3 regions of the Paenibacillus sp. FSL R10-2736 genome follow, and region 3 is predicted to be linked to each of the others. Evidence: riboswitches for the same ligand, from Rfam matches in the RefSeq annotation. Region 3 holds a riboswitch; each other region holds the start of a gene.
What was found. Region 3 has a riboswitch for cyclic di-GMP ahead of NSQ73_RS32800 (choice-of-anchor A family protein). Riboswitches for the same ligand answer to the same signal wherever they lie in the genome.
Positions count from the first base shown of each region.

Region 1 (10,719 bases), 110 kb from region 3:
CATCTCATTATGGCCGTGCCGGCGGTACCCGATCAGATCAATCAGGAAATCCTTCTTGAACAAATGGCGGTAAGCGCTGGCCATACGGACGGCAGCAATACAGGCTTCGGGGTCGTCGGCATTGACATGCACTACCGGGATCTCATAGCCCTTCGCCAGATCACTGGCGTAATGCGTGGAGCGGGAATCTTCACTTTCGGTGGTGAAGCCGATCCGGTTATTGACGATAATATGCACAGTGCCGCCATTCTGATAACCTTGCAATTTGCCGATATTAAGTGTTTCCGCAACAATGCCTTCACCAGGGAAGGCGGCATCGCCATGCATAAGCACGGCCATGGCTTTGTCCGTATTCAGCTTAGGCAGGCCTGGGGTGCCCCGTTCCTCCTGGGCTGCACGCGTGAAGCCTTCAACGACCGGATTCACGAACTCGAGATGGCTCGGGTTGTTCGCAAGCGTGATGCGGGTACGCACAGTTTCGCCTTCGCGGACGGCGCGGTCGGCGCCTAGATGGTATTTCACATCCCCGCTCCAGCCATAGGTGACACCCATGGAGCCTTCGGACGGGAAGAGCTCCTTGTTCGGCGAATGATGGAATTCCGAGAAAATAATATCATAAGGTTTGCCCAGAATGTGGGCGAGCACATTAAGTCTTCCGCGGTGGGCCATACCCATCAGGATATGCTCTGCGCCGTCATGTGCGGCAGCGCGGACAATTTCATCCAGCATAGGCACGAGGGCATCATTGCCCTCCAGGCTGAAGCGCTTCTGGCCGACGAAGGTCTTATGCAGGAAGGTCTCGAACTGCTCTACCTGAATCAGGCGTTTCAGCAGCTCTTTGCGTTCCGCATGGTTCAGTGGAGCAGGCGACGTTGTGGATTCCGCCTGGCTGTTGAGCCAGCGCAGCTCACGCTCGTCATGCACATGCCCGAATTCATAGGCAATGGTCTGTGTGTAGGCCTGGCGCATTCTGTGAACGGCATCCATAGCGGTATGCACGCCCTCAGGGGCATTCTCCCAGATCAATGAAGCCGGCAGGGCATTCAGATCTTCGCGCGTCAGCTCATAGGTCTCGATCTCCAGCCATTTCGCCATCGGGTTGGTGCTCCGCTCCAGCGGATCGATATCGGCAGCCATATGGCCGTATATTCGGATGTTAGCCATTAGCTTGGAAGCTTTAACGGCTTTCCTGAGCCACTCTGTATCTCCTGAGATGGCGGGGGGAGGCGTCTTGACGGCATCCGGAGCCAGGGGAGGCGGGCCGGATACTGTGAAGAGGTCGCGGTAATGATGCTCTACGGAAGTGGGGTCCTTGACAAACTGCTCGTATTTCTCCTGAATGTAGCCCAGATTGGGACCGTAATACTTGCTCCAGACAGATTCGTTATAGGGCTCTTTGACGGCCATGAGTAGGTCCTCCTAACGGATAAACTCCACATGCGGTATATTAGGAACACCGCTTAGCGGAGCTGCGATGTTTGCGGTTTCATTCTCATCTTATTGTGCTACTTTCCGGCAGGGTAATCAATTCATACTTTCGTGCAATCCGTTCGCAAAACGGTATGATTCAGCAGGGGATTCATACGGAACAATCATAAATTTCCCGGGTGAAGCCGGAAAAATAAAATATCGTTAAAATTAATAAAAAATTAAGGGATTTAGGTGGTTGTAAATCATAGAAATGGGTAATTGTTTCTATATTGTGTTACGGGATTAATATCTATTTAGTATATTTAAACTAATTTGGACGGATTGAAGATGAATTGGGATTATTTATACAAGCTATTGGCAATTTTAGCTAAGGGTCTTCACGATTTAACATAAAAAAATTCCAGAAAACGACACACTTTTCATGTAAGATCTTGTATAATGTTATTGCGGAGAACGGTTTCATCGATTCTTTTCAGATCCTTTCATGTAAAGGGTCCAGTAAAGGGTAAACCTGCCGAAAGACAGGGGCACAAAGTCTCGGATCTAAAGTAGAAATACTATGATGGCCGGACTGCCTGGGGACGCGAAAATTCTAGGAGGAGATTTCTTGGATAAGTCCAACCAGGGGAATGACGAACTGCAGGCAGTTGATCTGGATTTAGAATGGGTGCATTTGCTAATGTCTGCTAAGCAGGCTGGCATCCAGGCAGACGAGATTCGGCGTTTTTTTACTGAAAAAGCACTCCAGGCGATGTAGGGCATTCAGCATTGTACGGATACATACAGAAGAGGGCACAGCGGTGTACACGCTGTGCCCTCTTCTGTTGGAATTTACATGTTGTTTCGGGGTCCCCGCAAAGTACCTGGGTAATCATCGAGGCTGCTGCCTCACTTTGTGGGGTATTTCAGTTATCCTTCTGCTCCAGCCGCCATTTCTGATAATCGAGAAACTCCTTGAATTCACGTTTGCTTATACCAGAGGCCATCGCATCCTGAACCAGCCTGAACCATTCTCCATCGAGAACCGGCTCTGCAGTTTCTGCAATTCCGCCATACAGTAATACGTGAATGGATACTTGGAGTGCATCGGCAATTTTTTCGATAAATTGAATGGAGGGGTTGGATTGGATATTCCGTTCGACATTACTTAAGTATGATTTCGCCACGTCAGCTTTATCCGCAAGCTCGGATAAAGAATAACCCTTCTCCAGCCGGAGCCTATGGATGCGGCTTCCCATATTATCTGACACGATTACAACGCCCTCCGTACTTTTTGTTATCAGTATAACAAAAATTCGCAAAACGGACAAAAACCCTTGTTCCTGCCAGAAGCTGGCGGGGAGAGACAAAACGGCATATCCAGCCCGGATGAGGGAGGATATGCCGTTTTGTGTATATAATTTAATAGCCTTATTTAGCTTCTCCCAAACCTTGCGTAGCATTGAATGTCCAGTTCAGCGCCAAGCCGTCACCCTGGAAGATATTCTGATCCTGGGTATTGTCAACGAATTCGAAAGCAATCTTGAAGGTTTTGGTTTGGGTAGCGGCGATGCCTCCCGGCAGTACACCCGCCGTTACGAGATCATAGCTGGAAGTGTTCTTCAGGTCCTTCAGGGAGATCTCGGACAGCACATGGCCGGCAAGCGGACCGCTGGTATAAGAGCTGTCGAGAAGTTTGATTTTGAAGTGATCTCCAAGATCCTGGCCGGCATTATCGCCCTTCGCATCAGTTACAGTGTAGCTGGTGGCCAGCGTTAGGAGTTTGATATCCAGGGTGCCGTCATTGGACAAGGTGAACGTGCGTACGGTGTAATCACCCGGTTTCAGATTGGTCAGGGCAACAGGTGTATTAAAGGAAGAGCCGAGCTTCAGCGTGCCTGCCGCGAAGGTTGCCGTGCTGGTTGCTGTGGAGCTGAAGTAAGCGAAGGTGCCCCCTCCGATTAAAGACAATCCCAGTGCTGCCGATGCTACGCCAAGACCCAATGTTTTTTTGATACCCATAATTAATTTCCTCCTCGAGTATATTATGTTTTTTTAAGATCGGTGATCAGGAATGCATATACAGATAGATTATTTGAGGGCGCCTTTTTCCTGGTTGGCTTCGAAGTTCAGGGTCAGGGCCAGTGTATCGCCTTGATAGTAGTTTTGCGGCTGGAAGGTTTCCTTGAAGGCAAACTGTACGCTCAGTTTATCTGAGGTGCCTGCTTTGATGCCCCCGTTCTCTACACCAAAGATTCCGCCGAGAATTCCCTTGGCTACAAGATCCGGACTTTGCTGCTCAAGTTCGGCCAGTGAAACGACCAGGACAGGTGATGTTACCTTATCCTTGTTAACTAGGAACGTCACAATAATATCGTCTTTGAGATTATGGGCGCCGTTATCCCCCTGGGCATCTGTAATGACAGATGAGGTACGCAGAACAACTTTGGGAATATTGAGCGTTCCGTCATTTTTCAATTTAAAATCTCTTAGGATCGTATCCCCCGGTTTAAGATTGCTGAGATTGACAATAACGGAGGGGTCCGAATTAAGTAATAAAGTTCCGTTGTTAAAAGAAGCTGCAGTGGTGGAGGTACTGCTGAAGTAAGCGAAGGTTCCTCCGCCGACCAGGGTTAATCCGAGTGCTGCCGATACAACGCCGAGACCTAATGTTTTTTTAACGTTCATTTGTTCATCCCTCTCTCATCGTTCTTTTTTTGTCTTTACCTGTCTTCGGGGAAAATTTATTGTTGCTCCGCGTTTCGTAAACGGGAGAGGACAATCGGTTTATTGCACAATGTCTGGAAGGGTATCCGGTCCGCCGGTCACCGCTGGCCCTGCATTCTTCTTCTCCAGTGCCGCTACGGCTTTCCAGGAGGAATACAGTGCGTAGAGGAGCAGGAGCAGCCCGGGGATAATCATCAGCATTACGCTTCCGGCTTTGGAGACCGCAAAATTCATGGCATATCCTACATAAGGGACGGTGACGCCGGTATATTGGCCTACCACATTTGTTGAGCTGACCGCTGAGGTATCGGCTGCATCGTTATTGTCCCCTTTGGTGGTATAGCTGGCTTCACCTATGGCACTGTTTATTGAAGCATCGACCACACGGTGTGTAATCAGGAGGTTATCGGGATTCATGAAAGTAATCACATCGCCTTTTTGAAAACGGGTCATATCCCCGCCCGGCTTAATCGCTACTATAGATCCGGTCTGGATGCCTGGCTCCATAGAACCGGATAACACCGTCTTGATCTGATAGCCGAAGAAGGAAGGTTCGCCTCCGGAGGCTTTGGAGATGACTACTGCTGTTACCAGCACCAGGAAAATCATAAATATCAGTGTGGACAATGTGGTGCTGACTATCTTTTTAATGCGCATATTATTCCCCGCCTTTGCTGGTATCCGATTGTGGAGCAGGTGTAGCTGTAGGTGTAACTGTAGCTGTTGGCTGCGCGGTATCTGTACCGCTATCCGGGAGCTCCCCAGGTGAGTCTGCCGCTGGAGCCGCCTCCGGAAGATTGGCTTCCGGTGCCGGTGTGGCAGGCGGAGCGGTAACCTCTGCATCCGGTGAGGGTGCAGGAGCCGGTTTTTCTCCCTCAGGAGCTTCTATAGCAGGTTCATCGATGGTCTTATCTTCTCCAGGAATGCTGGCTGCGGGCGCATTATTCTTGGTTTGATCGTTCTCTTGTTTCTGCTTCTCCAGTGCATCCCGTTCCGCTTCCTCAGCCTTGGATTTCTCAAGCGCCAGCCGTTCCGCTTCTTCAGCCTTGGCTTTCTCCTCCAGCGCCGCCTTCGCTTCAGCAATGTGTACCTGCTGTTCCTGCAGCGTGGAGATTGTGGACGATAGGTTGTCTCTGGAGACTGTTAATTCTGCACTTAACTGATCGTAGCTTGACTGTAAGGCGGGAGATACATTGGGGTCTGCATTGTAGGCTCTGGTCATGAGTGAGAAAATCGGTTCCTCGGCAGGGAAGCCGAAGCTTTCTTGCCGGAGAAGCACCCGGTCAGGATTACCGGTCGGCAGCGAGCCGCCGAAATCATGAATCGTATTCAGATAATGCACAATGCCCGTTAATGTATCCGTCAGGGATTCCGACAGCACCCCGCTTTGATGGAGACCTTCCTGCAGCTGTTCGAAGAACTGGGCGTCACGGATTTCCAGGCAATTGGGTTCGAGATTAACCATATATCCTCCGAGTTGATGCAGAATGGCTGCTGCACTGCCAATTTCCTGCAGAATTTGCTGCCAGATACCTGCATTGAGGCTCAGCTGTGTATCCAGTGCGCTAACTGTATCGCTTGCCAGCCGGATTTGTTCCGAGATCTCACTGGAGATCTGATCCAGTTCCTCCGCTGACAGTTCTACAGAGACCGGGGGAGTGTTATAGTTCCCGCTCGTAATGTGGCTGCCAAGAGAAGACTTCAGCTGGGTAATTGTGCGGACATGTCCGCTGAACTCTGACAGCAGCTGTTCGATCTGACCCGGAAATACGGAGCAGAGCCCGATAGAGGTGTTCTGTTCCTGGGAAGTGTTATACTCTCCGTAAGTACTGCCAATCTGATTGGAGGTATACATTATAAGAACAGATACAGCCACACCGGATTGCAGGATCCGAAGACCGAGTTTCGTGTATTTCCGTTTACGCCGTTTGGCGGATCTGGGGTACAAAGGTAGGCCCCCTCTCATGGCTTACTGATTAATATTCGTTATTTTCGTTCTTTATTAAGAACGTTTTCGTAATGAAATCATACACTGCGCACCCGGGAAAAGAAAAATGTCAATTTCAGCGAATTGTTCGCAATAAAGCACGAATGCATCTGATTATCTTTAATTACCTTGATATATCGCTGTTTTTCACAAATGTTCTTTATTGAGAACGAAAAAAGGTTATGCTATCCGCATAACAAATACGGATGGCATAACCTTTTCCATTTGTAGTGAAGTCCGCTCCTTAAGGAAGCTTCTCTCCGCGTGAGCTGACGTACAGCTCGTACCACTCCTTGCGGGAGAACTCAATCTTATCAGCCCCTCCGCAGGCTGCGATGCGCAGCGGATTGACGGTGCCGATTACAGGCTGGATGGCTGCAGGATGCGTCATCAGCCAGGCCAGGACGATGGCCTCAGGTGTTGTATTCTTCTCAGCGGCAAGCGCCTGTACTCTGGCCGCTGTATTCACCACGTTCTCCGGCTGTCCGTCAAGCGGCCGTCCGCTGAACAGCCCCTGGGCCAGCGGGCCCCAGGCCTGAAGCTGGATGTTCCCCGCGCGGCAATACTCTATTGTACCCTCAGGAAACGTGAGGTCTTTCCACTGTTCCCGGTTCACGCTGAGTACGGCATCGACCCAGCTGATTTTGGCCAGGCTCATATGCAGCTGATTGACGATGAAGGGCTCGTCACAATAGGTCTCCAGCAGTTTGATCTGGGCAGCACTCATATTGGAGACACCGAAGTGGCGCACCTTGCCGGCTGCCTTAAGCAGGCGCAGTGCTTCGGCGACTTCCTCGGGGTCCATCAGCGGGTCGGGGCGGTGCAGCAGCAGAATATCAATATACTCTGTGCCCAGCCGGGAGAGCGTTCCGTCTACACTGGACAGAATATGCTCCTTGGAGAAGTCGAACATATTGGTGATATCCCCCGGCTCCATCAGCCTGATGCCGCATTTCGATTGCAGGATGATCTCATCACGCAGACCCGGACGCTTCCTGAAGATCTGTCCGAACACCGTCTCCGCCTTGCCCCGGGTATAGATATCCGCATGGTCAAAAAAATTGATGCCGATCGACAGCGCCGCATCCAGCGCCTCATGCCCCTGCTTAATGTTCTCCGCTGTAACCGGTTCATGGTCCCAGCCTCCGCCAAGCCCCATACAGCCCAGCGCAATGCGGCTGGCGGGAATTCCGCGTTTGTTAAGTGGTAACGCTTTCAGCAATTGTATCCCTCCATAAGCTATAACTTTTGAATGCTCTAAGTTAAGTGTACACCTTTAGAATCCGGTATGGTATTTTTTGTCGCTGGAGGAGCGGTGTTTCGTGCCTTCCTTATCCTTCTCCTCCTGCTTCTCGAGTGTAAGATCCTCGACCGGAATCGGATCTACATTCTGTTCGCTTTCATCAAGGTCGAATAAGCTTGGTTTGTCCGTCGGGTATTGCTCGGGATGGTCACGTTCGTCTCTTATCGGCTTCTTATCGTCACTATGGCTCATCTTAAGTTCACTTCCCTTTCGGAATATTTGCAGGGCAAGGATGGGAATGTGCTAGACAATTCTCCTGAGCCTTGCCGGCAGTTTGCTCCCTAATAAACACAATTCGGGCTAATTAAACACAGAAACCTGTGATAAACTGCAGGTTCCTGTGTGAACAGGCTTTGGAAATGAAATGGAGGACTGCCCCGGCTGCCTGTAACGGCGGCGGAACAATCCTCCTGAAATTCTATACTTATTACGGAATAATCGGGCTGCCTTTGTCACTCAGCCTGCGGGCCACAACATCCTCATGGAGCCGCTTCAGCCATTTCAGCTCGGTCAGACAGTGCTCGTACCGGCCGTACATCAGATGCAGTGCCGAGCGGGGCACAATGGAGATATGCTCCTCATACACCTGATAAGCGAAGTTCACCTGGTGCTCTGTCTCGCGGATACGTTCCTCCAGCAGCCGTTCCACCTTCTCCTGATCAATGTAGCGGGAGAGGGCCAGGGCCATGTACAGCGGATGATGCAGCTGATCGCTTTTCTTGATCTGCTGCAGAATGAGCTGTTCCATCAATTCCTTGCCTTTATCGGTAATCCGGTAGATCGTTTTATCCGGCCGGTCCGTGCTGCGGATAACCTCTACAGCTTCAATATGGCTGCCCTCGGCCAGCTTGTCGACTGCATAATACAAGGAGCCCATCTGCAGCTTAATGAACTGGTCCATCGTGCGTTCCTTCATGACCAGTGTAATCTCATAAGGATGCATATCCCGTTCCAGCAGCAGCCCCAGAATCAGCAGCTTCATGGACATGGTGCTTACCTCTGCCCGGAAGCTGGAGCAGGCTGGGATTCCTTAGGCTGAATCGTCAGGCGGTCTTTGGGCATCAGCAGGACAAAGACAACGGCAAGCACCGCAGGAACAATAGCCCACATGAAGGTATGTGCGATCGAGCTAGACAGTGAATTCGTGATTTTCTCCAGCACCGGTGCCGGAATCTGTGCACGGGCCTCAGGGGTCAGAGCAGAACGCGGATCACCGAATGAAGAGGCCTGGCCGCCGTCTCCGAAGGCCGTGCTAAGCTCCGAAGTGAAGCTGTTGCGCTGGATAATACCGAAGATTGTAATCCCCAGCGTCATCCCGAGCGAGCGCAGGAAGGTGCTGGTGGAGGTAGCTGAACCGCGCTGGCGCATATCGAAATGGTGAATGGATGACATGCTGAGTACGGAGAAGGAGAACCCGACCCCGAAACCGGTCAGTGCCATGAACGCATTCAGCAGCAGACGGGAAGTATCCGGTGTCAGTGTGCTGAGTGAGAAGATTCCGGCAACGAAACACACTGCGGACAGCAGCATAATGTTGCGGAAGCTCGTCTTGGTGGTGAGCAGACCGCCGGCTTGGCTGCCGATGACCGTACCGATCATCATCGGCATCAGGATCAGACCGGAGTTGGTGGCGGAGCCGCCGTATACCCCCTGGACATAGATCGGAATGTATACCGTAGCTACGATAAACGCCGAACCGTAGAACAAGCCGAGCAGACTGCTGGTGGCAAACAGGCGCCCCCGGAACATGTTGAACGAGATGACCGGCTCTGCCGCATTCTGCTCAATGAAGATGAAGGCAATCAGGAATACGGCGAAGCCGGCGAACAGTCCGAGAATCGTTGCTGAATCCCAGGCATACTGATTGCCGCCAAGCTCAAGCGCGAACATCAGGCAGATAATTCCTGCCACCAGCGTGAAGGCGCCGCCCCAGTCAATCCGCTGTTTGGCATGGGAGACGGATTCCTTGTAGGACGTCATAATCAGGAAGAAGGAGACGATACCAATCGGCACATTAATATAGAAAATCCAGTTCCAGCCGACGAAATCAGTGATATAAGCGCCCAGCAAAGGCCCGATTACGCTGGAGATCCCGAAGACAGCACCGAATAATCCGGTGAGCTTGCCTCTTTTTTGCGGCGGGAAAATATCAAATACAATCGTGAAGGCAATCGGCATCAGCGCACCGCCGCCAACCCCTTGAATCGCCCGGTAGATACTGAGCTGTGTGATGCTCGCCGCCGTACCGCACAGGGCGGAGCCGATCAGGAACACGATGAGTCCGAAGATGAAGAAGCGCTTGCGCCCGTACATATCGGACAATTTGCCGAAGATGGGGGTTCCGGCCATAACCATGACCATATAAGCGGAGGTTACCCAGACGATTTTATCGAGTCCCCCTAGATCTGAGACGATGGTGCCCATAGCTGAGGCCACAATCGTATTATCCATCGCGGACATCAGAATGCCGAGCAGCAGTCCGGCAACGACGAGCTTAAGATTGCTTTCTTTAGTATGCATTTACAAACTCCTTTACGTTCATTATTCAAGATGAAATCTTATTATATTCAAATTTGAATAGGGTGGCAATCTTTTTTTCAAAATTAAAGTAAATTGTGGACGCAAATAAGCCGCCCTTGTACAACAAGAACGGCAGGACTTCTATGTATGGTATTCCCTGACGGGCGGAACCTTATTCGCAGCGCGGTTGCACGCTTCTTCCTACATGGCAGCATCGCTTGAACGCAGCTCACGGGCTTCTATGTACCTGATGAACAGCTCGGTCAGATCCGGGTCAAACTGGCTTCCCGCGCAGGCCCGCAGCTCCACAATCGCTTCCGCGAATGATTTGGTCGGCTGGTACGGACGCTCTGTCGTCATGGCATCGAATGAGTCGATAATGGTCAGCATCCGGCATAGCCGGGGAATCTCTTCTCCCTTGAAGCCGTAAGGATATCCTTTGCCGTCATAGCGTTCGTGATGCAGCTCGATATAAGGGGCAAGATCCTTGTATTTATTGTTGGTAAGTGCCATCTCTTTGCCCCAGGTGACATGCCATTTGACCATCTCCCATTCCTCCGGCGCGAGCTTATCCTTCTTGTTAAGTATGCCCCAGGGAATCTCCAGCTTGCCGATATCGTGGATCAGTGCGCCGAGCGTGAACTGCCGTTTGGAGAGATTGTCCAGCGCCAGCAGCTCGCTGATGTCCATGGCATAGCGGAATACGCGTTTGGAATGCTTGAAGGTCTCCAGATCCTTGTACATAAAAAGATTAAGCTGCTGCTCAATATCG
Region 1 covers NZ_JBBOBN010000002.1:966,722-977,440, forward strand. The annotation lists gene NSQ73_RS32300 (2-oxoglutarate dehydrogenase E1 component) at 1-1,407, opposite strand, end outside; cyclic di-GMP riboswitch class I at 1,926-2,010, shown strand; gene NSQ73_RS32305 (anti-repressor SinI family protein) at 2,039-2,188, shown strand; gene NSQ73_RS32310 (helix-turn-helix domain-containing protein) at 2,337-2,669, opposite strand; gene NSQ73_RS32315 (TasA family protein) at 2,842-3,432, opposite strand; gene NSQ73_RS32320 (TasA family protein) at 3,502-4,098, opposite strand; gene sipW (signal peptidase I SipW) at 4,198-4,794, opposite strand; gene NSQ73_RS32330 (hypothetical protein) at 4,796-6,085, opposite strand; gene NSQ73_RS32335 (aldo/keto reductase) at 6,369-7,346, opposite strand; gene NSQ73_RS32340 (hypothetical protein) at 7,401-7,619, opposite strand; gene NSQ73_RS32345 (PadR family transcriptional regulator) at 7,855-8,415, opposite strand; gene NSQ73_RS32350 (MDR family MFS transporter) at 8,421-9,947, opposite strand; gene NSQ73_RS32355 (diguanylate cyclase) at 10,149-10,719, opposite strand, start outside.
Region 1: it holds a riboswitch for cyclic di-GMP, as region 3 does, so the genes downstream of both, NSQ73_RS32305 (anti-repressor SinI family protein) here and NSQ73_RS32800 (choice-of-anchor A family protein) in region 3, are expected to answer to the same signal.

Region 2 (10,719 bases), 170 kb from region 3:
GAAAGAGGGCTACGAAGTCGTGTATGCCAAGCGGTTGAAGCGTCACGGGGAGACTTTATTCAAGAAAGTCACCGCTAAGATCTTTTACCGCCTGCTCAGCAGTATGACCAGTGTTGAAATCCCTACCGATACCGGGGACTTCCGGCTGATCGACCGTAAAGTCTGTGATGTGCTGCGCGGTCTGAAGGAGAAGAACCGGTATGTCCGGGGTCTGGTAAGCTGGGTAGGCTTCCGGCAGACCATGGTAGAATATGTGCGGGAGGAGCGCTTTGCCGGGGAAACGAAATATCCGCTCAAGAAAATGATCCGGTTTGCGCTCGACGGCATCACCTCCTTTTCCCACAAACCGCTCAAAATCGCATCTTATATCGGATTCTTTCTGTCCTTTTCCAGCTTCATCTATCTATTCCTGGTATTGTTCCAAAAAATCTTTACCTCCTGGACCGTACCCGGATGGGCATCTATAGTCGGCGTGAACCTGCTCTTCAACGGGATTGTACTGATGCTGCTGGGGGTAATTGGTGAGTATATCGGACGGATCTATGATGAGTCGAAGGACAGACCGCTCTATATTGTACGTGAGACCAAAGGCTATCCGGATGCGGAAATAGAAGACACGCGGAAGGAAAGCGATTATGCCAGATAAGAGATGGAGTGCGGGGTTCATCCAGTTCCTGAAATTCAATGCGGTAGGCCTGCTGAATACACTGATTGACTTTGCTGTATTCACACTGCTGCATTCCCTTGGGATGATCAACACCCCTGCGCAGATTATTTCCTATAGCGCCGGTACGGCCAACAGCTTCTTCTGGAACAAAAAGGTGACCTTTCGCGACCGGGACAGAGGTAATAAAGAGGGCTTCGACCGGATGCAGCTGGTTAGGTTTATCGTGCTGAACCTGGTGGTGCTTGGTATATCGGTGCTGCTGATTCATATATTGACCGATTCCCTTGGTATTCAAGTGTTGATCGCCAAAGTGCTGGTCACATTTGTTACGGTGATCATTAATTTCTTCGGAAGCCGGAAATGGGTATTCTGAAAATTAAGAAGCATTGCTTCTTAATTTTTTCCGGGAGGGTAACATCTATTCTATATTACGGAGGCGATTGTCATGCGGAAATTATCCTATTTGATTATACTTGCCGGGGTACTGATTATGCTCTATCCCAAAGGAAGCGAATGGTACAATGACCGTCAGCAGCAAAAGCTGCTGGAAGAGGCTGAACAGGCCTACAGTGAAATCGTTCCGTCTGCGTCAGCTCCGGCCAGTGCTGATCTAAGTAAGCCTTACGCGGAAGTAACCCAGCTGCTGGCGGATGAGTCGGCTGCGGAAGAGCCAGAACCCTCTGCTGCGCCTGAGATTGAAGTCGGAGGCAAGGTGATGGCAATCATCGAAATCGACAAAATAGATCTGAAGCTGCCTGTGCTGGAAGGCGCCACCAAGGCGAATATGAAGCATGCTGCTGCGCATATGAAGGAGACGGCTCCGCTTGGCTCTGCTGGGAATGCTGCAATTGCAGCGCATAGATCAAGAACTACGGGAAGGCTATTCAACAGATTGAATGAAGTTGGAGTCGGGGACACTATTTCCGTTACAACCGGCAAGCAGGCATACAATTATGTAGTTTATGATGTGACTATTGTGGAACCAACCGATGTATCCGTATTGAAAGGGAATAAGGATGACAAGATTCTAACACTCATTACTTGTGATCCGCTGGTGAATCCAACGCATAGACTTATCATTCACGCAAAGTTATCGTGATGTTTGTAGAATAATGACGGAAAAACTTAAAATACTTAAAATTTTTATTTGTTTTCGCGGAAATCTAGTGATTTAGGTCTTGATAATAGAAATAGATATGGTAAGATATAACTATACAAAGCTAATACACGATAAACGGCAAACCTATCGAAAGGTAGGGACGCAAAGCTAGAGGGCCTTCCCGTAAGGATGGCAGCCAGCTACCGAATGAAGAGGCTTTTTTTGTTTGTTCTTATTGTGAATCTAGCATTTTATGGTAGAAGCAAGGACAGATAAAGCTTATACGATAACGGCAAACCTATCGAAAGGTAGGGACGCAAAGCTAAAGGGCCTTCCCGTAAGGATGGCAGCCAGCTACCGAAAGGGGTTTTATCCAATGAAGAAGTTCTATTTAATGTTGGTTACACTATTCGTAGTGGTTACGTCGGTGCAGACAGGTACAGCTCAAGCTGCTAATGCGGATGCAAGCTGGTTGAACATAGGTCAACTTGATCAGGGTGTTATCGGAGTTTCTTATAATGTTCCTAAGGATAAGAAGATTAAGCTGATGATCACCAAAGATAATAACAGCTACACCTACAACTTATACACTTCCAAACCAACTGAAACATTCCCGCTTCAACAAGGTAACGGTTCATACAAGGTTTCCGTACTTGAGAACACTACCGGCAACAAATACAAAGTAATCTCTTCCGAGACGGTAGATCTTAGCCTGAGCAACGCCAACGCCGTATATCTGAGCTCCGTACAGAATGTTAAATGGAGTTCTTCCGATAAAGCAGTTCTGAAAGCAACACAGCTTACACAAGGTTTGACATCAGATGAAGACAAAGTGAAGGCTATCTATAATTATATCGTAGCCAATGTGAAATATGATTATTCCCTGGCTTCCAGTGTTACTACAGATTACATCCCTAACAACGACAGCACCTTGGCTACCAAGAAGGGGATCTGCTACGATTACGCTTCCTTGTTCGCTACTATGCTTCGCAGTGAAGGCATTCCTACCAAACTGGTTATGGGTAACACAAGTTATGTGACTTCTTACCACGCTTGGAATGAAGTGTTCCTTAATGGCAAATGGGTAACTATTGATACTACAGTTGATGCTGGACTTGCCAAGAACAGCAAAACAGCAGATCTGGTTAAAGTGGCAAGTAAATATACTGCAGCTAAGTTCTACTAAGAGCACAGATGCATTCATAGTTTCATTGAGGATAACCCGCTTAGTAACTAAGCGGGTTATTTTTATTTTGGAAAAGGTTGCTTTTTGGTAGAGAGATAGGGTATTATAAATAAGCGTTGTTGGAGCGGCAAACTTAATAAGAAATGACTTAAATAAGTGATTTCAAAATAAAGCTTGCATTACTCGAATGAACGTGATATATTATAAGAGTTGCTGGTGACGCGGTAAGCGCCGCTGACAACGAGCTTGATCTTTGAAAACTGAACAACGAGTGAGTATCGGAAATCACTTCGGTGAGATCCAAATTAGAGAATATAACAATTCTCGTCAGATGTTTCAAAATGAGCAATCGCTCTTTCTAAATACAATTTGGAGAGTTTGATCCTGGCTCAGGACGAACGCTGGCGGCATGCCTAATACATGCAAGTCGAGCGGAGTAAGAATGGAAGCTTGCTTCCATTCTTACTTAGCGGCGGACGGGTGAGTAACACGTAGGCAACCTGCCCTCAAGACTGGGATAACTACCGGAAACGGTAGCTAATACCGGATAATTTCTTTCCTCTCCTGAAGAGAGAATGAAAGGCGGAGCAATCTGCCACTTGGGGATGGGCCTGCGGCGCATTAGCTAGTTGGTGGGGTAACGGCTCACCAAGGCGACGATGCGTAGCCGACCTGAGAGGGTGAACGGCCACACTGGGACTGAGACACGGCCCAGACTCCTACGGGAGGCAGCAGTAGGGAATCTTCCGCAATGGGCGAAAGCCTGACGGAGCAATGCCGCGTGAGTGATGAAGGTTTTCGGATCGTAAAGCTCTGTTGCCAGGGAAGAACGTCCGGTAGAGTAACTGCTGCCGGAGTGACGGTACCTGAGAAGAAAGCCCCGGCTAACTACGTGCCAGCAGCCGCGGTAATACGTAGGGGGCAAGCGTTGTCCGGAATTATTGGGCGTAAAGCGCGCGCAGGCGGTCATTTAAGTCTGGTGTTTAAACCTTGGGCTCAACCTGGGGTCGCACTGGAAACTGGGTGACTTGAGTACAGAAGAGGAAAGTGGAATTCCACGTGTAGCGGTGAAATGCGTAGATATGTGGAGGAACACCAGTGGCGAAGGCGACTTTCTGGGCTGTAACTGACGCTGAGGCGCGAAAGCGTGGGGAGCAAACAGGATTAGATACCCTGGTAGTCCACGCCGTAAACGATGAGTGCTAGGTGTTAGGGGTTTCGATACCCTTGGTGCCGAAGTTAACACAGTAAGCACTCCGCCTGGGGAGTACGGTCGCAAGACTGAAACTCAAAGGAATTGACGGGGACCCGCACAAGCAGTGGAGTATGTGGTTTAATTCGAAGCAACGCGAAGAACCTTACCAGGTCTTGACATCCCGATGAAAGCATTAGAGATAGTGCCCCTCTTCGGAGCATCGGAGACAGGTGGTGCATGGTTGTCGTCAGCTCGTGTCGTGAGATGTTGGGTTAAGTCCCGCAACGAGCGCAACCCTTGACTTTAGTTGCCAGCAGGTTAAGCTGGGCACTCTAGAGTGACTGCCGGTGACAAACCGGAGGAAGGTGGGGATGACGTCAAATCATCATGCCCCTTATGACCTGGGCTACACACGTACTACAATGGCCGGTACAACGGGAAGCGAAACCGCGAGGTGGAGCCAATCCCAGCAAAGCCGGTCTCAGTTCGGATTGCAGGCTGCAACTCGCCTGCATGAAGTCGGAATTGCTAGTAATCGCGGATCAGCATGCCGCGGTGAATACGTTCCCGGGTCTTGTACACACCGCCCGTCACACCACGAGAGTTTACAACACCCGAAGTCGGTGGGGTAACCCGCAAGGGAGCCAGCCGCCGAAGGTGGGGTAGATGATTGGGGTGAAGTCGTAACAAGGTAGCCGTATCGGAAGGTGCGGCTGGATCACCTCCTTTCTATGGAGAATCGTCACCTGCAACGGTGACATTCAAATCGGAAGCTAAAGCTTCCACAATAGAACCTTCGGGTTCGGACACTCACTCGTGTTCAGTTTTGAAAGAGCAAGTCTCTTTCGTATGCGTTTGGTGGCGATAGCGGAGGGGTTCCACACGTACCCATCCCGAACACGACCGTTAAGCCCTCCAGCGCCGATGGTACTTGGACCGAAGGGTCCTGGGAGAGTAGGACGCCGCCAAGCGAACAATCAATTTATTGGTTGATTCACAATGTTATCTGTTATATGGGCTTTTAGCTCAGTTGGTTAGAGCGCACCTCTGATAAGGGTGAGGTCGGTGGTTCGAGTCCACCAAGGCCCACCATATAACATTTTAGAATTGAATACCTATATGGGGCCATAGCTCAGCTGGGAGAGCGCCTGCCTTGCAAGCAGGAGGTCAGCGGTTCGATCCCGCTTGGCTCCACCAATACTTCTTTACAAGATTATATGCAAGAACTTGATCCTTGAAAACTGGATACCGAAACGAATTTGCGTTTTAGAACATCTTTTAGCTGAAACTTGTGTAAGCAAGTTGAAATAGTTATTAGTTGATACAATTCATTCGTCAGGAAATAACGGGCTTTGAAGCAATTCAATGTTCAATATTTCTCCTGCGGAGAAAATTGTGGTTAAGCTAATAAGAGCACACGGAGGATGCCTAGGCGCCAGGAGCCGACGAAGGACGTGGCGAACAACGAAACTGCCTCGGGGAGCTGTAAGCAAGCTTTGATCCGGGGGTGTCCGAATGGGGAAACCCAGCTGTGGTAATTCGCAGTTACTCATTTCTGAATACATAGGAAATGTAGAGGCAGACCAGGGGAACTGAAACATCTAAGTACCCTGAGGAAGAGAAAACAATAGTGATTCCGTCAGTAGCGGCGAGCGAACGCGGAACAGCCTAAACCAAGGGGCTTGCCCCTTGGGGTTGTGGGACGTCTCACATGGAGTTACAAAGGAATATGGTAGGCGAAGAGGTCTGGAAAGGCCCGCGATAGAGGTAAAAGCCCTGTAGCCTAAACTGTGTTCTCTCCGAGACGGATCCCGAGTAGTGCGGGGCACGTGAAACCCCGTATGAATCCAGCAGGACCATCTGCTAAGGCTAAATACTACCTGGCGACCGATAGTGAAACAGTACCGTGAGGGAAAGGTGAAAAGCACCCCGGAAGGGGAGTGAAATAGAACCTGAAACCGTGTGCTTACAAAAAGTCAGAGCCCTATTACTGGGTGATGGCGTGCCTTTTGTAGAATGAACCGGCGAGTTACGTTTAACATGCAAGGTTAAGGTGAGAAGCCGGAGCCGCAGCGAAAGCGAGTCTGAATAGGGCGATTGAGTATGTGGACGTAGACCCGAAACCGTGTGATCTACCCCTGTCCAGGGTGAAGGTGCGGTAACACGCACTGGAGGCCCGAACCCACGCATGTTGAAAAATGCGGGGATGAGGTGGGGGTAGCGGAGAAATTCCAATCGAACTCGGAGATAGCTGGTTCTCCCCGAAATAGCTTTAGGGCTAGCCTCGGTGAATGGAGTGGTGGAGGTAGAGCACTGATTGGGTGCGGGGCCCGCAAGGGTTACCAAGCTCAGTCAAACTCCGAATGCCATTAACTTCTTGCCGGGAGTCAGACAGTGAGTGCTAAGATCCATTGTCAAAAGGGAAACAGCCCAGACCATCAGCTAAGGTCCCCAAGTGTGTGTTAAGTGGGAAAGGATGTGGAGTTGCACAGACAACCAGGATGTTGGCTTAGAAGCAGCCACCATTGAAAGAGTGCGTAATAGCTCACTGGTCGAGTGACTCTGCGCCGAAAATGTAACGGGGCTAAACACACCACCGAAGCTATGGCTAGATACTTTGTATCTGGGGTAGGGGAGCGTTGTATGTAGGTTGAAGGTGTACCGTAAGGAGCGCTGGACAGCATACAAGTGAGAATGCCGGTATGAGTAACGAAAAGATCAGTGAGAATCTGATCCGCCGAAAGCCCAAGGTTTCCTGAGGAAGGCTCGTCCGCTCAGGGTAAGTCGGGACCTAAGGCGAGGCCGAAAGGCGTAGTCGAAGGACAACAGTTTGAAATTACTGTACCACCGTAATCCGCTATGAGCGATGGGGTGACGCAGGAGGGTAGTGACGCGGACTGATGGATGTGTCCGTCTAAGCAGTGAGGCTGATGTGTAGGCAAATCCGCACATCATTAAGGCTGGGCTGTGATGGGGAGCGAAAATTGTAGTAGCGAAGGTCATGATCTCACACTGCCAAGAAAAGCCTCTAGCCAGGAGAAGGTGCCCGTACCGCAAACCGACACAGGTAGGCGAGAAGAGAATTCTAAGGCGCGCGGAAGAACTCTCGTTAAGGAACTCGGCAAAATGACCTCGTAACTTCGGGAGAAGAGGTGCCTCGGTAGGGTGAATAGCCCGAGGGGGCCGCAGTGAAAAGGCCCAAGCGACTGTTTAGCAAAAACACAGGTCTGTGCGAAGCCGCAAGGCGAAGTATACGGGCTGACGCCTGCCCGGTGCTGGAAGGTTAAGGGGAGTGGTTAGGGGTTAAACCCGAAGCTGTGAACCGAAGCCCCAGTAAACGGCGGCCGTAACTATAACGGTCCTAAGGTAGCGAAATTCCTTGTCAGGTAAATTCTGACCCGCACGAATGGCGTAACGACTTGGGCGCTGTCTCAACGAGAGATCCGGTGAAATTTTAATACCTGTGAAGATGCAGGTTACCCGCGACAAGACGGAAAGACCCCATGGAGCTTTACTGCAGCTTGATATTGAATTTGGGTACGATCTGTACAGGATAGGTGGGAGCCGTTGAGGCAGGAGCGCAAGCTTCTGCGGAGGCGCCGTTGGGATACCACCCTGATCGTATCTAGGTTCTAACCTAGTGCCCTTACCGGGTACGGGGACCGTGTCAGGCGGGCAGTTTGACTGGGGCGGTCGCCTCCTAAAGAGTAACGGAGGCGTTCAAAGGTTCCCTCAGAATGGTTGGAAATCATTCGCAGAGTGCAAAGGCATAAGGGAGCTTGACTGCGAGACCTACAAGTCGAGCAGGGACGAAAGTCGGACTTAGTGATCCGGTGGTACCGCATGGAAGGGCCATCGCTCAACGGATAAAAGCTACCCTGGGGATAACAGGCTTATCTCCCCCAAGAGTCCACATCGACGGGGAGGTTTGGCACCTCGATGTCGGCTCATCGCATCCTGGGGCTGAAGTAGGTCCCAAGGGTTGGGCTGTTCGCCCATTAAAGCGGTACGCGAGCTGGGTTCAGAACGTCGTGAGACAGTTCGGTCCCTATCTGTCGTGGGCGCAGGAAATTTGAGAGGAGCTGTCCTTAGTACGAGAGGACCGGGATGGACGTACCGCTGGTGCATCAGTTGTTCCGCCAGGAGCATGGCTGAGTAGCTACGTACGGACGGGATAAGCGCTGAAAGCATCTAAGCGTGAAGCCCCCCTCAAGATGAGATTTCCCAATTAGTAAGACCCCTTGAAGACGACGAGGTAGATAGGTTGGAGGTGGAAGTGCAGCAATGCATGGAGCTGACCAATACTAATCGGTCGAGGGCTTATCCAACTTTCGAACAACGCAGATTCGTTTCGGATTCAGTTTTCAGGAATCAAATTCCTGAAGCATTTACGCTGTAAATGCCCGTTTGGTGGCGATAGCGGAGGGGTTCCACGCGTACCCATCCCGAACACGACCGTTAAGCCCTCCAGCGCCGATGGTACTTGGACCGAAGGGTCCTGGGAGAGTAGGACGCCGCCAAGCACATGAAGCCATTGTTGAGCAATCGACAATGGCTTTTTTGTGTCCTATAGAGAATAGTATTACAATTACTTATGGCCCTATTTCTGGTACTGCTTGTGCATTTTGTGCATAGCTTGTGTATAATTCGGCGGCAAATAGAAAGAAATGAAAACTTATACACATGTGGATAGATTATATTTTTTAACAAGTACTCCCCAATTCATGTGGATATCGTATTAGATAATGTGGATACAACAGAGGGAATTGTGGATGGATGCGTAAAGGAGCGTAAAGTTATGGACAAGCACGGCAACCTTTTGTGGACAGAGGAATTTATGGTTCATGCAAGTGACACTGATTTTCGGTCAAGAGGCAAGCTCTCTTTTCTTCTTGATATTATGCAGCGTGCTGCGGATTCGGCTGTAAGCAGCCTGGGTCTAAGTATTGATACAATGCTTAATGCAAGAATGGGCTGGATGGTTATCACACTCGATCTGGATCTTCGACGTTTACCGTCGCCTAACGAGCTTCTTAAAGTGCGTACCTGGAGTAAAGGAAACAAAGGAGCGCTCTGGCAGCGGGATTATCGGATTTTTGATAGTAATGCTGAAGAACTGGCGGCGGCACGCTCGATCTGGGCGCTGGTGGATATGGATAAGCGGAAGATCCTTCGTCCTTCAGCCATTCCCATTGCTGTAGAGCCTTATCTGGAGGATTCGGTAGGAAGCCTCCCGGACAAAGTAGTGATTCCCGCTGATCTTTCTCTGCAGGAAGCCTATCGCTATCAAGTAAGGTATAGCGGGCTCGATAACAACGGGCACCTGAACAATGCAAGGTATGTAGATTTATGCTGCGATGCGCTAACCCTGGAGGAATGGGAAGAGCTTGAGCTCAGCGGTCTTCACATAACCTATGCGCAGGAAGCCCAGTATGGCGAGGACATTAGCATCTTACGGTCTTCATGGACTGAAGAAGGTGTCTATGTACGCGGTCAAGGCGGGGGCAGAGTGTTTTTTGAAGCATGTCTAAGGTTTGAGAGATAAACTTTTAACAACAACAGTCTTAAATGTAGTTTCTTCTCATGGCAGCCACTCTGTTTTCAGAGAACTGCCTTTTTTTCGTATATAAAGCTAATTCCAGGGATGTCACAAATAAGCAGTTGGCATTCGTTATACAGGTGTAAAAGGAAAATGGAGGTGATTCTTTTGGAGCAAGGCAACCCCGGGGGCCAAGTGAATCCAAATATGATTGAAGAAGCGATTAATAAGGTGCGTGCAGGTGAACGGCAAGCCTTTACAACGTTAATTACTGCATATGAGCGGCAGATCTACACATATTGCAATTATATATTAAGAAGCCGTGAAGAAGCAGAGGATGCTGTGCAGGACATATTCGTAAAGGTGTATCAAGAGCTTAGGCATTATGAGAAGCGTGTCTCTTTTTCAGCCTGGTTATATAAGGTAGCGTATCATCATTGCCTGGACCAGCTTCGCAGACGTAAACGCCGCAGCAGATTGTTGTCACTTTATAAATTACAGCTGGTACGGGATTATTCAGGATTCCCAGACGATTCGCCTGTGGACAAACTGTTTGGCACTCTTAATCCGGAAGAGCGAGGGTTGTTAATTCTTCGTGTAGTTGAACAATATAGTTTCGAAGAAATTGCACAGATAACCGGGAGCAGTTCTGCCGCTCTCCGCAAGAAGTATGAACGGCTCCGGAGAAAACTGATCCAGCAAAAAGCGAACGAAGGAGGATGCACTCGTGGAGAAGTGGCAGAATCAAACTGAGAAGCAAATGATGGAGCAGATTCGCAGCAGCATCGGAAAGGTTCAGCTTCCTGTGGACAGTTACAATGAGCAAATTATGAACCGTATTGAGCATATGGAGATCAAAGGAGGCAGCAAATTGATTAAAAAGACATTAGCAGCCGCATGTGTGGCCGTAATGATCGGGTTAGGTACAGTAACAGCAGGATTCATCTCCCCTGTATGGGCCGATACATTGAGTCAATTCCCCGTATTCAGCAGTATTTTCAAGCACACCGAGAACCCGGGTTTGAAATTGGCG
Region 2 covers NZ_JBBOBN010000002.1:1,246,852-1,257,570, forward strand. The annotation lists gene NSQ73_RS33545 (glycosyltransferase family 2 protein) at 1-646, shown strand, start outside; gene NSQ73_RS33550 (GtrA family protein) at 636-1,040, shown strand; gene NSQ73_RS33555 (class D sortase) at 1,113-1,766, shown strand; cyclic di-GMP riboswitch class I at 1,894-1,974, shown strand; cyclic di-GMP riboswitch class I at 2,048-2,128, shown strand; gene NSQ73_RS33560 (transglutaminase-like domain-containing protein) at 2,161-2,952, shown strand; rRNA gene NSQ73_RS33565 (16S ribosomal RNA) at 3,319-4,876, shown strand; rRNA gene rrf (5S ribosomal RNA) at 5,002-5,118, shown strand; tRNA gene NSQ73_RS33575 (tRNA-Ile) at 5,163-5,239, shown strand; tRNA gene NSQ73_RS33580 (tRNA-Ala) at 5,269-5,344, shown strand; rRNA gene NSQ73_RS33585 (23S ribosomal RNA) at 5,545-8,475, shown strand; rRNA gene rrf (5S ribosomal RNA) at 8,554-8,670, shown strand; gene NSQ73_RS33595 (acyl-[acyl-carrier-protein] thioesterase) at 8,946-9,692, shown strand; gene NSQ73_RS33600 (RNA polymerase sigma factor) at 9,846-10,439, shown strand; gene NSQ73_RS33605 (DUF4179 domain-containing protein) at 10,414-10,719, shown strand, end outside.
Region 2: it holds a riboswitch for cyclic di-GMP, as region 3 does, so the genes downstream of both, NSQ73_RS33560 (transglutaminase-like domain-containing protein) here and NSQ73_RS32800 (choice-of-anchor A family protein) in region 3, are expected to answer to the same signal.

Region 3 (10,719 bases):
AACACCAACGCCAACGGCAGCACCGACACCAACGCCGACAGCAGCACCAACGCCAACGCCAACGGTAGCACCGACACCAACGCCAACGGTAGCACCGACACCAACACCAACGGCAGCGCCAACACCAACGCCAACGGCAGCACCGACACCAACGCCAACGGCAGCACCGACACCAACGCCAACAGCGGCACCAACGCCAACGCCAACGGCAGCACCAACACCAACACCAACGCCAACGGCAGCACCGACACCGACGCCAACGCCAACGGTAGAGCCGACACCAACGCCAACAGCGGCACCAACGCCAACGCCAACGGCTGAACCGACACCAACACCAACGGCAGCACCGACACCAACGCCGACAGCAGAGCCAACACCGACACCAACGGCAGAGCCAACACCAACGCCAACGGCAGAACCGACACCAACACCAACGGTAGAGCCGACACCAACGCCAACAGCGGTACCGACACCAACGCCAACAGTAGAGCCAACACCGACACCGACAGTAGCACCGACACCAACGCCAACGGCAGAACCGACCCCAACACCGACACCGACACCAACACCAACACCAACACCAACACCAACGCCAGAGCCGACACCAACACCAACGCCAGAGCCGACACCAACACCAACACCAACACCAACACCAACACCAGCGCCGACTTTACCACCGGCACCAGTGCCATCGTCTGCACCGCCCGTCTTTATTAATGTAGTGCCAACGCCGACTCCAATAATCGGCTATATTGTAAATCCAGATACCATAATCATTGATGATCCGCTGCCTTTGGGCCCTGTGGCAACAGTAACACCTCGGCCGTTAGTGGTGACACCAAGTCCAACCCTAACGCCAAGCCCAAGCGCAACACCAAGTCCAACACCGATTGTGACAATCATTGATGAAGAGATTCCGTTAGGCAATGTACCTGCGGATGCCGCGCTCCCGAAGACTGGTGAGTCCAGTCCGGCTCCTTATTACTTAGTCGGTCTAGCCCTTGCAGGATTGGGAATATTCCTCGGCAGAAGATCCAGAACAGATAAACGTAAATAAATGCAATCCGTAAGATCCTTTCCGAAAGGCTGGCGATATCACCGCTAAATCGGGAAAAGGCTGCTTTGGGAGAAGACGTTCTCCTGAAAGCAGCCTTTTTTATGTGGGATATACATTTGTTATTATGTTTCCTCGTAAAAGAAAATGTGCTAAGGAGAAAGAGGTGCGTCTTTACGATCATGGGCCCTCATGTTTATATTAAAAATTGTAATATTAAAATTAGTTCTTTATACATGGTTCCAAAATATTCTTGTAGGTGCCATCGAGGGCGATGAGAGGATCGGGATTTAGGTGAAAAAGCTATAGATTCTTTAAAAAAACCTTTTGTAACAGTGCTTTGGAATGAATCAGCAGATATAATCTATTACCAGATGTTTCAAAGGATTTCATTGACAATCAGCCTTGATAGCGGATAAACTAAAAATAGTTCCAAAGTAACGAATGTCATAGACATTAGTATAAAAGTTTGATTTAGTACATAATTTCACAACCTAATCTTCCACTGACGTATAAACGCAAACCGTTCGAAAGGACGGGACGCAAAGTCCAGGAGTCTAAAGCGCGATGGAGCGCAATGATCGTCCGACTGCCGTAAAGAGAGCAATCCTCTTTCCGGCGGTCTTTTTTTGTTATATAAATGTGGCCTATATCTATATTAACTGTGAGGTGAGCTGTATGTTCCAATTAAAAAAATTCAAACGACTTACGGTGTTCGGACTTATAGCAGTTCTGATTGTGGGAAGCGGCGGAATTATTTCACTGGGGAGCACCTCAGTTAAAGCCGAGGGCAACTCTTTGCCGGGCAATGCATCCAAGTATAATGTGTTCATCTTGGGAGATGTTGATGTTAAACATAGTGATATTGAAGGTAGATTAGCTGCCGGCGGAAACGTGAATTTAAATGTTAATTATTCTGTGGGACATAGTCTTACTAGTGAGGAAACGAAGGAAGCCTACTCTCTCATCGCCGGTGGTAATCTGTATTATTCCCAGGGAGAAACCGTGGGTGATGTAGTCTACGGGGGAGTTATAGCGGCAGCGGCGGCCCGCGCGGGGGAACAGGAAGCTTACAACAACAAGTAAATGTTGTGGACTTTGCAGCCGAGTTCAGTTTGCTCCGTGAGAAATCTCAGCAGCTTGCTTCTCTGCCTGTTAATGGGGTTACCACTGCCAACTCCGGTAATTTCTTTTTGGAAGGTACAAATTCGGATGTTAACATATTTACTGTAGACGGCAGCAAGCTGTCTAGTGCAAATGAGTTGAGAATTAAGATTCCCGATAGCTCAACAGCTATAGTTAATATCTCCGGTACTTCAGTAACTATGAAGAATATGGGGACTGGAATTAATGGTAACGGAAATAAGGATAACGCTATGAACAGTAAAGTGTTATATAACTTCAGTCAAGCGACCAGTCTTCAAATCGAAGGTATCGGAGTTCTGGGATCTGTGCTGGCTCCATATGCCTCTATTCAATTTAATAATGGTCAAATCAACGGGAATCTGATCGGAGCTTCGCTCTCAGGATCGGGAGAATCCCACCATATACCTTATAAAGGCCAAGATCCGCCAACGGCAACGCCGACGCCACCGGCAACGACGCCGACGCCAACAGCAACACCAGCAGCGACACCGACGGCAACACCGGCAACGACGCCGACGCCAACAGCAACACCAGCAGCGACACCGACGGCAACACCGGCAGCGACGCCGACGCCAGCAGCGACGCCGACGCCAACAGCAACACCGGCAGCGACGCCGACGCCGACGGCAACGCCAGCAGCGACGCCGACGCCAACACCGGCAGCGACGCCGACGCCAACAGCATCGCCGGCAGTGACACCGACGCCAACAGCAACGCCGGCAGTGACACCGACGCCAACAGCATCGCCAGCAGCGACGCCAACGGCAACACCGGCAGCGACGCCGACGCCAACAGCAACGCCGGCAGTGACACCGACGCCAACAGCATCGCCAGCAGCGACGCCAACGCCAACGGCAACACCGGCAGCGACGCCAACAGCAACACACAGCGGCACCAACGGCAACACCGACAGTGGCACCAACGGCAACGCCGACAACAGCGCCAACGCCGACACCAACGGCAACGCCAACAACAGCGCCAACGGCAACGCCGACAGCGGCACCAACGGCAACACCGACAGCGGCACCAACGGCAACGCCGACAACAGTGCCAACGGCAACACCGACAGCGGCACCAACAACAGTGCCGACCGCTGTACCGACAGTGGCACCTACAGCGGCACCAACAGCAACCAGCACGAGCGTCTTTGTCCCAAGCTTCGTATTTCCGACATCAACCGCTCCGACAGTGATTGGGACTATTGTGACTGATACTGACACGACTATTATTGATGACCCGGTTCCTCTCGGGCCGGCAGCATCACCGGTTGTGACGGTGATGACAACAACAGCGCCACAGCCAGTTGTGGAGGTTCCTGCACCTGGACCTTCACCTGTAGCAGGACCGGCACCTGAAGAAATCATTATCGATGACGAGATTCCTCTGGGTAGTGTGACTGCAGAGCAAACCCTGCCGCAGACGGGTGAATCAAGTCCTGCGCCGTACTATATTGCGGGTGTTGCTCTTGCCGGTCTGGGCCTGCTTCTTAGAAGAACTGCCAGAGTGAACAAGCGCAAATAATTATGATTAAGCCGCTGTGTTTGGATGAGGGCTGCTGCCGGAGAGATTCTCCGGGAAGCAGTCTTTTTGTATACGGGGAGCGCATTCAATTCGTAGCTCACTACTTACACACACCAGACAGCGCCGGACTGACGGCAGTGTTTTTAGTTGGACGGATACCATGCTATACTATGCTCAAATTATTTATCTAAAAAAGCTGAGAATACTCCACCCTCGATAGGTTGGGGATGAATCAGCAGTTTTCGATTTCAATACGAACATATGTGCTATAATATGAATGAGATCACTAAAAGGAGGTGTTGCACATGCTCGTGTCTGCGCAGGAGGTTTCTTCGAAACCCCTGGTTCATCAAGCCTATAAATATCGGATCTACCCCAATACAGAGCAACAGCAACTCATTCGTCGAATGTTTGGCTGCTGCCGTTTTGTGTTCAATTACTTCTTGGAAGCTTGGAATCAAAGGTATGTGGAAACGGGAAAAGGCTTGTCTTATCACGCTTGTGCAACACAACTCCCCGGTTTAAAAGCACAATACGACTGGCTGAAAGAAGTCGATAGCATCGCTTTGCAGTCGGCTGCTCGTCATGTGGCGGATAGCTTTGATCGTTTTTTCAAGAAGCAAAATCAAGCGCCACGCTTCAAGAGCCGAAAGCATCCGATTCAAAGTTACACGACCAAATTCACCAACGGGAATATCGCCATGGAGGGCAGTCGCTTGAAGCTCCCAAAACTCGGCTGGATACGTTTTGCAAACTCCCGGAAGCTGGAAGGCCGGATATTGTCCGCTACCGTTCGTAAAAACGCCAGCGGGAAATTTTTCGTTTCGCTCGTTTGCGAAGTTCAAAAGAACCCTCTGCCCCAAGTGGATACACCTATTGGCATCGACTTAGGCTTGAAAGAATATGCAGTATGCTCAAACGGCGAACATATCGCCAATCCTCGCTTTTACCGTCAATACGAGAACAAGCTGGCGCTTTGGCAGCGGCGGATGGCTCGGCGTACTCCGGGCGGCTCCAACTGGAAGAAAGCAAGGCAGCATATCGCTCGTATTCACGAACGCATTGCCAATAAACGAAATGACTTCCTCCACAAGCTGACCACGAGACTGATTCGTGAAAACCAAACGATTAGTATCGAACATCTGCGTGTGGCGAATATGATTCAGAACCCCAAGCTTTCAAAATCCATTGCTGATGCGTCTTGGGGCGAGTGGGTGCGACAGCTGACGTATAAAGCGAAATGGTATGGACGAAATCTTCGGATCGCCGACACGTTTGAGCCGACCAGTCAGCGTTGCCATGTGTGTGGCACGATCCACCCCGAGGTGAAGAACCTGTCCGTTCGGGAATGGACATGTACGGCATGCGGGACGATCCATGACCGTGACGAAAACGCCGCTCACAATATTGAACAAGTAGCGGTTTAACCGCCACCTAACCAAACGATAGAATTCAACATTTCACTTGCGTCAAAAATGTAAAACTGCGGGAACGCAGGGATCGCTTGCTCCATAAGAAGAGGGTACTCTTCTGTTCGCAAGAATCCGCCACTTCAAGCGTTAGCTAAGTGGGGGAGAATTCAAAAGCAAGAATACACATTTCCTCAAAGGGATGGTTGCTTACTGAAAGGGTGAACGTTATGTGGGGTATATACCTGCTAGTAGTGCTGGTTGTAATCGCGGGGATTTTGGCTTATGCCGGATTTTACTTTTATGGAGTGGCTATTAAGCGGGCGCCTAAGGAATTCCTGGGCAAGACGCCGGATCTGAAGGTGGACCCGCCGGTAGCCGGAGCTTCGTGGGGGGAAGGGGCGGAATGGGTGGCGCGGCAGAACTTCCGTGAAGTGGAGCTGGTCTCGGAAGATGGACTGAAGCTGCAGGGCTACTATCTGGCTTCAGAGCGTGCTGCGGGCCGTACCGTAATTATCGCCCACGGTTATTCCGGCAAGGCTAAGGACATGGGGGCAACCGCCAAAAACTATTATGACAACCTGGGATATAATGTACTGCTGCCCGACGCCAGAGGTCACGGGAAGAGCGAAGGGGACTACATTGGCTTCGGTTGGCCGGAGCGCCGTGATTATCTGCAGTGGATCGGATTTATTCTGCAGGAGACCGGGCCGGAGGCGCAAATTGTGCTGCATGGTGTATCTATGGGCGGATCGACAGTGTTAATGACCGCCGGTGAACCACTTCCTCCGCAGGTCAAAGCCGTTGTCGCTGATTGCGGCTACACCTCAGTCAAAGCGCAGCTGACTTACCAGCTGTGGCGGATGTATCATCTGCCGGGCTTTCCCTTTGTGCAGATAGCCAGCCTGGTAACGCGGATGAAGGCCGGTTATTATTTCGGTGAAGCGTCAGCGCTGAATCAGGTGCGTAAAGCCCGGGTGCCGATTCTGTTTATCCATGGAGATGCGGATAAGTTTGTGCCTTTTGCGATGATGGATGAGCTGTATGATGCCTGCAAGAGTCCGAAGGAGAAGCTGGTGGTGCATGGAGCGGGGCATGGTCTTGCCTATGATACGGATAAAAGGGAGTATATCCGCACAGTAGGCGACTTCGTGGAACGTTATATACACAGCCCGGCAGCGGCTGATTGGGTCTAAAAAAAGTCCCCGGAACGTAGACGCGCCCGATATCCGCAAACAGCGGGTATCGGGCGCTTATTATGTTCCACACATGGGGCCTTTCCCTGTGTCAGGGAAGCAGCCAGCCATGTCTTATCGGTATATGAATCCCCCGCCGTTTGTGAGCGAAACGGGTGTCGTTGTTCCTTGTTATTTCCAGCAGCCGTGTGGCGAGAGAAATCCTTCCAATACGACAAAAGCCCTACCTCTCTTTTGTCCTTGCGGCTCCGTGGCCGCGCCAGTGCGAATCGGAATGCTATGTTCGAATTTAATCTCATAAAAAGGAAAAGTACTGCAAGAAAACGTAAGATTTTGTGTCCAAACTGCCGATAATAAAGACAAGTAATTCACCGGCCTGACATCTTCTTGATGGGGATAATCATACACGAAAACAAATATTATATTATTATAACATGCGATATATAGAAATGCAAGCGGATATTGGGCTGAGGCCGGGACGGATGATGGGACAGATGAGATTATACAGAAGATTTTTGAAAAATCAGATCCGGAATTATATATTCGGCTCAGCAGTAGCGGTACTGGCGGTAGGGAGTTTGATTCTGCTCTCCTCTCTGGAGATTAGCAGCATCGAATACTTCAGGCTCTTGCTTGTGCTCGCCCTGTCATTCGTGATCATGGCGGTCATGGAGATCGGTGTTTTTATCAATCAGATCAGACCGGTACGCACTGCGCTGTATGAAGATAACCTTACTTTGTCTATGCTGGAAGAGGCATATCTGCATACACATCAATTGCCGAAGCGCGCGGTTCAGCGGATTATGGGGCCTCACCTTCTGGGCTTGTCCCTCCCGGCTGTCCTGATGACATTCTGGATGATCTACAACGGCTGGATCACTATCCCGTATTTTTATCTGATTCTGGCTATGTGCGGCGCTGTTCTTGTGGCGTGTATGCATGCGCTGATTGAATTTTTTCTGACCTGTACGGCCATTATTCCGCTGATCAAAGAATTCAGGAACCGGGCGCTGGAGCAGTATGGTGTCGACTTTTCCCTGGAAGGACATGTATTTGTACCTATCCGTCCCAAGTTTCTGGTGAGCTGCATGCTGATCGGCACCTTTCCGCTGTTCCTGTTTATCATGGCTACCCATATTCGTCTGAATGGTCATGTAGGTCCTGTAGTTGTGGTGGGGCTTCAAAGTTACTGGGCCTGGGCGAGTATGGTGCTGCTGATCGGCACCCTCTTCTCCTCCATTGCAGCATGGCTGCTGACCAACAGTGTGCAGCATCCTATTAATGAGCTGTATCAGGCAATGAATCATGTGAAGGACGGCAATATGATTCAGGTGCAGGATGAATACTCCGATGAATTCTCTAAGCTTGTAGCGGGGTTTAATATGATGGTCCGGGGGCTGCAGGCCCGGGAGCAACAGAGCCGGCAGCTGCTGGGCAGCTACTTCACTACACTGGCTGTGGCGCTGGATGCCCGCGATCCTTACACGGCAGGGCATTCCCTGCGTGTCGCGGAATACTCTGTCATTATCGGCCAGCTGGCTGGACTCACCGGGCAGCAGCTGGACGATCTGCGCAAGACGGCCCTGCTGCATGATATTGGCAAAATTGGGGTGAGGGACAGCATCCTGTTCAAGGAAGAAGCCCTTACCGATGAGGAGTTTGACCAGATCAAGAGCCATTCGGTGCTTGGAGAGAATATTCTGCGGCAGATTGAACCGGTAGAAAAGATGGCACCCTATCTGGGCGGCGTCCGTTCCCATCATGAACGTTATGACGGTAAAGGATATCCGGATGGCCTTGCCGGTACGGATATCCCTTTACATGGCCGGATTATCGCTGTGGCGGATGCCTATGATGCCATGACCTCTAACCGCCCTTACCGCAAAGGGATGGATCACGACCGGGCACTGGCTATTCTGGAGCAGGGAAGGGGCACTCAATGGGACCCGGAATTCGCCGGCTTGTTTCTGTCTTACTTTGGACGGAAGCCGGAACCTCTTCAAACAGGCTATCCCGTCAAAACAGGATAAGGATGCAGCGTTCTTCCGGTTATCCTTATATTTCTTGCAGAAGCGGATGCCATCCAGTTTATGGTGGGTTCCGCTTCTGCTTTGCGTGCCTATTTTGTGAACTGCCATTGAAATGCGACAATTAACGACTACATTCATTGAAGGATTGCGGGCGGACCGTTATAATTATTAAGTCTGGATTTTAATTAAAAAATAAGGGAGATTTCTATGAAACGCGCAGATGTGCTGCTGATTTCTATCGTTCTGATTGCTGCGCTCGCTTTTCTGGTGCCGAGATGGCTGTCAAATGATGCTGATAAAGGTGGGCCGGGCAAGGAACTTACGGCCAATATAACGGTAGACGGCAAGCTGTTCAAAACAGTAACGCTTACCAAAGAAGAGCAAACCATTGATATTCGCACAGATCGGGGCTATAACATTTTGAAGGTGCATGATTACGGGATTGAGATGTACGATGCGGATTGTCCCGATCAGGTATGTCTCGGCTTTGGATTTATCACGCTGCCCAAGCAGACCATAGTATGCCTTCCGCACCGGGTATTAGTTGAAATTGCAAGCGGGTCGGGGGAGGATGAAGTAGATGCCTATGTCCAGTAGTGAATCGGCTACAGCGCTGAAGCGGACGGTCATTATTGCGATTTTCGCGGCCGTTGCCGTAGTGCTGAGTATTGTCGAGGCTCAGATTCCGCTTGCGGGAATGGGGCTGATGCCCGGAGCCAAGCTGGGTTTCGCCAATATTATGATTTTGACCTGTATTTACTTTTTGCGTGGACGAGATGTATTCGTGCTGGTCATTCTGAAGACGCTGCTGACCGCATTTCTGCTTGGCACACTGTCCAGTCTGCTCTTCAGCCTGTTCGGCTCGCTGTTCAGCTTTGTGGTCATGTTCGCACTGGTGAAGCTCGGCGGCAAGAGGTTCAGTGTGATCGGAATCAGCATTGCAGGGGGTCTGGCTCATAATACCGGCCAGTTGCTTGCGGCCTCGTTTGTATTCAATTCAACGAGTATTTTCTACTACTTGCCGATTCTGCTGATTACCGGGATTGTGACGGGGATTGCTGTCGGCTTCGCCGTGCGGTACGTCGTAGACTCGCTATCCAAAATATCCTTGTTTGAAGAGTTCCTGAACGGACCGGGCCACTAGCTGCGGAAGGATGACTAACATGAATCAATCGTACAAAGATACAGAGGCCGGTGAGGAACCGGCCGTTATTACGCTTGCGGGAGTCTCGTTCGGATATGATCCGGAGCATCCGATTCTCCATGACATAAACGTGTCTATCCCGCAGGGCCAATGGGTAAGCATTGTAGGACCCAACGGCTGCGGGAAATCTACGCTCGTCAAGCTTCTGAATGCACTGCTGCCCAAGAGTGCCGGGGAGATTACTGTCTGCGGACATACGCTGCAGGAAGAGACAATTGGAGACATCCGGCAATGCATCGGGATGGTATTCCAGAATCCGGATAACCAGTTTATCGGACAGACGGTAGAGGAAGATATTCTCTTCGGCCTGGAAGGCCTGTGTCTGCCCTACGAAGAGATGAAGCAGCGGCTTGATCTCTATACCGTGAAGCTGGGCATTGATCATCTGCTGTCCAAGCATCCCGGAGAGCTGTCGGGCGGACAGAAGCAGCGTGTCGCGCTTGCTTCGATTCTCGCCATGAAGCCAGGCATCGTCATCCTCGACGAGGCCTCTTCTATGTTGGACGAAGGCAGCCGTGATGAGCTTATGGGCATTCTGCGGGACATGCAGGCAGAAGGGGCGTACACGATACTGCTGATTACACATGATCCGGATGAAATCCTGGCTTCGGACCGTGTGCTTGCGCTGCATGGCGGAAGCATAGCGGCGGATGTGCCGCCTGCGGAGCTGTTCCGTAATGAAGAGCTGCTGGAGAAATGCCATTTGCGGGAACCCTACCCTTGGCGTCTTGCCCGTGAACTGCAGAGCCGGGGGATTACGGTGGATGTACCCGCCAGCGAAAAGGAGCTTATAGACACACTATGGCCATACAACTTCAGCAAGTAAGCTATACGTATGCTGACCGCAGTATGTGGAAGCAGACGGCGCTGCATGGGATTAATCTGAATATTGCCCAGGGGTCGCTGACCGGGATCGCCGGGGCAACGGGCTCCGGTAAGTCCACGCTGCTCCAGCTGTTCAACGGGATTCTGAAACCGACAGAAGGTACGGTGCAGGTGTTTGATATAACCATCACTGCAGGAGAGAAGTCGCCGAAGCTGCTTCCGCTGCGCCGCCGGGTCGGACTGGTCTTTCAATTCCCGGAGCAGCAGATGTTCGAAGATACGGTGGAGAAGGACCTCTGCTTCGGGCCGCTTAACTTCGGCGTGAGTCCGGAGG
Region 3 covers NZ_JBBOBN010000002.1:1,080,315-1,091,033, forward strand. The annotation lists gene NSQ73_RS32795 (LPXTG cell wall anchor domain-containing protein) at 1-1,057, shown strand, start outside; cyclic di-GMP riboswitch class I at 1,562-1,651, shown strand; partial or broken gene NSQ73_RS32800 (choice-of-anchor A family protein) at 1,733-3,411, shown strand; gene NSQ73_RS32805 (LPXTG cell wall anchor domain-containing protein) at 3,404-3,721, shown strand; gene tnpB (IS200/IS605 family element RNA-guided endonuclease TnpB) at 4,027-5,148, shown strand; gene NSQ73_RS32815 (alpha/beta hydrolase) at 5,361-6,326, shown strand; gene NSQ73_RS32820 (HD domain-containing phosphohydrolase) at 6,842-8,356, shown strand; gene NSQ73_RS32825 (NusG domain II-containing protein) at 8,564-8,953, shown strand; gene NSQ73_RS32830 (Gx transporter family protein) at 8,937-9,500, shown strand; gene NSQ73_RS32835 (ATP-binding cassette domain-containing protein) at 9,520-10,386, shown strand; gene NSQ73_RS32840 (energy-coupling factor transporter ATPase) at 10,362-10,719, shown strand, end outside.